2 linked regions of the Metallumcola ferriviriculae genome follow. The protein of the gene in region 2 interacts with the protein of the main gene of each other region in a pairwise test. Links are inferred from orthologs where the notes say so. Each region holds a gene or a part of one and is shown on either strand. Other genes may lie near its edges. The genes, in order: grpE and groL.

Region 1 (3,227 bases), 2.4 Mb from region 2 along the record:
GTAGGAATAGTAGTGTTGCGTTCTATCAAGATCGTAAAGACGCCTCCTAATGTTTCAATCCCCAATGTGAGCGGTGTCACGTCAAGCAGCAGCACATCTTTTACCTCACCAGCCAAAACACCGGCCTGAATAGCAGCACCTAAAGCGACACATTCGTCAGGGTTAACACCCTTATGGGGGTCTTGACCCAGAACTTTCTTAATCGCTTCCTGAACCGCAGGGATACGAGTGGAACCACCTACTAAAATCACCCGGTCAATAGCATCCGCTTTTAAACCGGCATCACTTAATGCCTGACGGGTGGGTCCCATGGTTTTTTCCACTAAATCAGCGGTAATTTCGTCAAACTTTGCCCGTGTCAATGTTATATCCAAGTGCTGCGGGCCCTCCTGAGTTGCAGTAATAAAGGGCAAGTTAATATTAGTAGAGGTAACGCTTGACAGTTCATGCTTGGCCTTCTCTGCAGCTTCTTTCAAACGCTGGATGGCCATCTTATCTTTAGACAAATCTATCCCGTGAGATTTCTTAAACTCCTGCACCAACTGATCCATAACGCGCTGGTCGAAATCGTCTCCGCCCAGACGGTTATTACCGCTGGTGGCTTTCACTTCGAATACTCCTTCGCCCAGTTCCAAAATGGAAACATCAAAGGTACCGCCACCTAGGTCATAGACCAGAATAGTCTGGTCTTCGCCCTTCTCAAGGCCGTAGGCCAGAGAAGCGGCAGTTGGCTCGTTGATGATACGCAGCACTTCCAAGCCGGTAATCTTACCCGCATCTTTAGTCGCTTGCCGCTGGCTATCAGTAAAATACGCCGGCACCGTAATTACTGCCTGGGTGACCTTCTCACCCAAATAACTTTCTGCGTCAGTTTTTAATTTTTGTAGAACCATCGCAGAAATTTCCTGGGGTGTATAATCCTTATCGCCGATTTTCACCTTATAGTCAGTACCCATATGCCGCTTAATTGAAGTAACAGTGCGGTCAGGATTGGTAATGGACTGACGTTTGGCCACCTGTCCGACCAGCCGCTCTTCATCCTTTGAAAACGCCACCACTGACGGCGTGGTACGGTTGCCCTCCGCGTTAGGGATTACTACCGCCTCACCGCCCTCCATTACAGCCATACATGAGTTAGTTGTGCCCAAATCAATGCCTATTACTTTACCCATTTGATATCTACCTCCTTAGTGTCATATATAATTTAGATTAATTATTGGCCACTTTTACCATGGCCGGGCGAACTACTTTATCCTTTAATTTATAACCTTTTTGCATCACTTCTATAACCATATTGTCAGGACATTCATCATTTTTCACCTGCATGACTGCTTCGTGAAAATTTGGGTCAAAGTCCTGCCCTTCTGTTTCAATTTCCACCAAACCCTCCTGTTCCAAAATACCCACAAGTTGTTTATAAATCATCTCTATGCCGGCTTTAAAACTTTGGCTTTGCGAATCGTCGCTGGAAAGCGCCCGCTCAAAATTATCAATTACCGGCAGTAATTTTTCTATTAAACTTTGAGATGCATACCGCATAAATTCCTGCTGTTCTTTGCGGCTGCGTTTACGAAAGTTGTCAAAGTCTGCCTGTAACCTGAGAAAGTTACGGTTAAGTTCTTCCTTTTCCGCAATCACTTGCTCTAACTGCTGATGTGCATCAAAAGAATCGTCGTCAATGTCTGATTGTCCCTGCTGTAGCTCCTCTTCCACCCCAACCCCAGCGTCTTCATTTAAACTATGTAGATCATCCTCCTTTTGTTTAGTGCTATTCGTATCCTCTTTCAGCATAGTCATCACCTCACCTTAATATCATACCTATTTCTTTGCCTGCAAAAATAAGGGACTAGAATAACGGCCACAATAAAAATCGATAACCGCCGCCCGCCCAATTTAATAACCAATAATGTTTACTGTCGCACATTAATTAAAAAGATTGTGGTATGCGTCTATCCTGATATTTCCTTTACCAGATACCATGTCAAAACTAAACGGCACTTCATTACCATAGCATATGTAGAGCAGCGAAAGACTGCTCAGTCACATAGTTAATCGACGGATTAGTAATAATCCTTAAGGACCAAAGATAATTTACCCGTGACCAACTGCACTAATGCTATCGCTTTAGAATAAGTCATGCGGGTAGGCCCCAGCAGCCCGATGGTCCCCGCCGCTTCGCCGTCGATATGGTATGTGGCAGTAATAATACTGCACTGGTCAATACCCTGTTGTTTATTTTCCCCACCTATCTTTATTGCTAACCCCGTTCCCGAATGTCCGGTTAGGAGCTGCTTGACCATGGATTTTTCCTCCAAACTGGTCAACAATAATCTCAGCTTATCCACATCGTGAAATTCTGGTTGATTCAATATATTTACAGTTCCATCCAGGTGAATTTGCTCCCGAGAATAGTTGAGCAGCACACCCATAATTCGCTGCAGCACCATCTTTTCCCGTACCATGTCGCCGTATATCTCCTGAAACATTTCTGTTTTAAGCTGTTGGATAGCATGCCCCTCCAGCTTGCTATTTAAAATATTGGTGATTCTCTCTAAGTCGGACAATTTAATGTCTTCAGGTATCTTAATGGTCCGATGCTGCACCATCCCCCCCTGAAACACAACCACCATTAAAGCCCGGCCCGGCGAGAGCCACATTAGCCTAACATCCTTGATATAATTCTTCTTTAGCTGCGGGCCCATGACTAGAGCCACATAATTGGTTACCTGCGATAAGAGCTGCCCAGTGCGTTCCACTATTTCTTCAATTTGTTCAACCTTCTCCGCATAACGCTTCCCGACATATTCAATTTCACCCTGGCTCATCTGGTACGAATCCATCAACCAATCGACATAGTAACGATAACCCTTATCTGAAGGAATCCTACCGGAGGAAGTATGGGGCTGCTCAATAAAACCCAGCTCCTCCAAATCAGACATTTCATTACGGATAGTTGCGGGGCTCACACCCAACTCGTATTTTCGCGCTATAGTCCTGGAACCAACAGGTTCGGCCGTTTCAATGTAATTTTTGATAATGGCCTCTAATATCTCCTTTTTACGTTGCTCCATGCGCTGCTCCCACCTTCTTGTTAGCACTCATGCTTGTTGAGTGCTAAGTTTTTACACCTAAAAAGTATCATTAACCCAGTGGTTTGTCAAGAGGCATTATTACAAGGGACAACCTGTTACTTAATTTAAACAAACGCGACAAACACTTCATTGGCC
Region 2 (3,230 bases):
TTGCTGCCCACCTCCACGCTGATAGCATAATCGGGACAATGGGTTTCACAAATCCCACAGCCGATACATTTTTCCGGATAGGAAACCACTACCTTGCCCCGTTCATCAGCCTTTAACACTTGCTGGGGGCAAAGGGCTATGCAGATGCCGCATGCCTTACACCAATTTTTTTTCACCTTTATTTCAGTTGGTTCTAATGGGGATATTGTTCTTGCCATAAGATACCACCTCTAATTCTAGTAATTTTACTGTTTCTATAAATTCTTAGACCAACCTTTAAGCAGCTCTTCAGATACTCATCACCCTTGCATTTGGATACTTTAGCTTTCACTACTATCTCTAAGCAATATCTATGCCAAAGGTAACATATTCTAAAAATTTATACAATAAGCACTCTCCCTCACCTAAGGAGCAGCGGGCCCAAAGGCCGCAGCGTCAGCATTCCCGCGCGACTTATCGAAGAAATAAACTAACTAGTAGCCTACTGTGAATAACAGGGTTTTATGGCATCAATACACAATTAGCACTTTTTAAAAAAATTGTATCCCTGTATGTAAGCTCGCAAAATGAGACGAATTACTGAAAACCCTTGATTTTAATGATTTCTCATTTTGATACGAATATCATTTTGAGAGCCAATTACGTAGCTGAATTTTTTCCATGCCTTTTTCTTCCGCATAAATATACAAATTTTTCCTATAATTATAAAAAAATAAAACCCCATCCCGAAAAAGGATAGGGTTTAGAAGTAAATCTTATCTTACATCATTGGTGGCATTCCGCCGCCGGGCATTCCGCCCATAGCATTATCGTTTTCATCCGGAATGTCCGCAATTAAAGTTTCAGTCGTCAGCAGCATGGATGCGATACTTGCTGCGTGCTGCAGTGCAGAACGGGTAACCTTGGCAGGGTCAACAATTCCGGCAACAATCATATCTTCATATTGGCCGGTCATAGCGTTAAAACCAACACCCCTGTCGCCAGCCTTGACTTTTTCTACAATCACAGATCCTTCGGCACCAGCGTTAGCTGCAATTTGACGTATCGGCTCTTCCAAAGCTTTCTTAATAATGTTTACGCCGGTCATCTCGTCACCTTCAAGTACAATGCCATCCAAGGAAGGTAAGATATCAATAAAAGCTGTGCCACCGCCGGACACGATACCTTCTTCTACTGCGGCACGAGTAGCGGCTAAAGCGTCCTCAATACGCAGCTTCTTCTCTTTCATTTCAGTCTCTGTGGCGGCACCAACACCGATAACAGCTACCCCGCCCGCCAATTTCGCAAGACGCTCCTGCAGTTTCTCCTTGTCGAACTCCGAAGTAGACTCTTCATGCTGACGGCGAATTTGAGCAATACGCTTTTCAATTTCATCGCCAGAACCGCGGCCTTCCACGATGGTAGTATCTTCTTTACTGATAGTTATCTGACGAGCACGGCCCAGCATCTCTAAAGTAGTGTTTTCTAGCTTCAAGCCAAGTTCTTCGGAAATCACTTCACCACCGGTTAACACGGCGATATCCTGCAGCATTGCTTTTCTGCGATCACCGAAACCGGGAGCCTTCACGGCCACGGCAGTAAAGGTGCCTCTCAGCTTGTTAACTACCAAAGTAGGCAATGCTTCGCCGTCTACGTCTTCAGCAATAATAACCAATGCCTTACCGGATTGAACAACTTTCTCCAGTACCGGCAAGATATCGTTAACAGCAGAAATCTTCTTATCGGTAATCAAAACATACGGTTCTTCAAGCACAGCTTCCATTTTTTCAGTATCAGTTGCCATATAAGGAGATATGTAACCCCGGTCAAACTGCATACCTTCAACCACATCTAATGAAGTACCAATACTCTGGGATTCTTCAACAGTAATAACTCCGTCTTTTCCTACTTTTTCCATCGCTTCAGCAATCAAATGACCGATTTCAGCATCATTTGCGGAAATGGATGCTACTTGACCGATAGCTTCCTTGCTTTCAATAGGTTTGCTGACGGATTTCAATTCCTCGACTGCTTTTTCTACAGCTTTCTGGATACCTTTTTTCAAGACCATCGGGTTTGCACCGGCAGCCACATTCTTCAGACCTTCTCTGATAATAGCCTGCGCCAATAAAGTAGCAGTAGTAGTACCGTCACCGGCAACATCATTAGTTTTAGTAGCAACTTCTTTGACAAGCTGCGCTCCCATATTCTCTAAGGGATCCTCTAGTTCAATCTCCCGAGCAATAGTGACACCATCATTAGTGATAGTGGGAGAACCGAATTTCTTTTCTAAAACAACATTTCTACCCTTGGGACCAAGAGTAACCTTTACTGCTTCTGCAAGTGCATTTACGCCCCGCTCTAAGGCGTGACGAGCTTCCTCACGGAAAACAATCTGTTTAGCCAAATTAATTCCCTCCTTAAATTAAACCTTCTCTTTTTTATTGAACTTTTGCTAATATGTGTTCTCCAGCCAAAATTAAGTATTCCTTGCCATCCAGCTTTACCTCAGTGCCCGTATACTTGGAGTAGATTACCTTGTCGCCTTCTTTAACCTCCAAGGCTACCTTTTCACCATTTTCCAGCACACGACCGCTGCCTACTGCAACAACTTCGCCTTCCTGAGGCTTTTCCTTGGCAGTATCCGGCAAAACGATACCACTGACCGTTTTCTCCTCAGATTCTAACACCTTAATCACTACTTTGTCACCTAATGGCTTGATGTTCATTACAACAAACCCTCCTTCTATTATATGATATTTATTATTAGCACTCACCGCTAGTGAGTGCTAACATCCAACAATACTAATAATAATCAAGCTTTGGCTTCTATGCAAGTATTGTCTATGGCCATTTCACGAAACTATTGCCCGTTTACAGTCTATTTCCTCTTATTTCCTTGTTAAATCTATGCAAATCTTTATTTATCTTACATTAGCTGGGATTTTGACTAAAAAAACACTGAACGGCATTATTTATTGTTACCACCTCATGAAAAAATATTACCAATTAAGGTAAGTTTTATACAATCATCTCAAAAATTTCATCCCAAGTCCCATTTAGTGGCGCGTTGAGCAGTTCATTTGTTATATATTACTACCACATTCTCCAGTGTCACCTCGCAGAATCTCTATTCCATGTTTTAACGGCGGTAGAATCACATCCAAACATTCCTTTACCGCTTTGGGACTCCCCGGCAGATTAATAATCAATGTCTCGGCGCGGATGCCCGCAACCGCTCTAGAAAGCAT

What was found.
Region 1: the proteins of groL (region 2) and grpE interact in binary tests that used the Escherichia coli proteins (3 or more experiments, as listed by UniProt). The link is inferred for Metallumcola ferriviriculae from one-to-one orthologs.

The regions. Positions count from the first base shown.
Region 1 is NZ_CP121694.1:1,071,279-1,074,505, reverse strand. What follows is about bases 1-2,898. They hold grpE (nucleotide exchange factor GrpE), read right to left. Parts: upstream 1,792-2,898; coding sequence 1,210-1,791; downstream 1-1,209. Other genes in these bases: hrcA (heat-inducible transcriptional repressor HrcA), read right to left, coding at 2,061-2,898; dnaK (molecular chaperone DnaK), read right to left, coding at 1-1,172. In the rest of the region: more of hrcA, read right to left, coding at 2,899-3,071; radical SAM family heme chaperone HemW, read right to left, coding at 3,197-3,227. UniProt on the Escherichia coli protein: Participates actively in the response to hyperosmotic and heat shock by preventing the aggregation of stress-denatured proteins, in association with DnaK and GrpE. It is the nucleotide exchange factor for DnaK and may function as a thermosensor.
Region 2 is NZ_CP121694.1:3,465,605-3,468,834, forward strand. Bases 74-2,974 are described here. They hold groL (chaperonin GroEL), read right to left. Parts: upstream 2,387-2,974; coding sequence 761-2,386; downstream 74-760. Other genes in these bases: MFMK1_RS17120 (4Fe-4S binding protein), read right to left, coding at 74-218; groES (co-chaperone GroES), read right to left, coding at 2,421-2,708. Outside these bases: MFMK1_RS17115 (2-oxoacid:acceptor oxidoreductase subunit alpha), read right to left, coding at 1-1; more of MFMK1_RS17120, read right to left, coding at 1-73; MFMK1_RS17135 (MogA/MoaB family molybdenum cofactor biosynthesis protein), read right to left, coding at 3,066-3,230.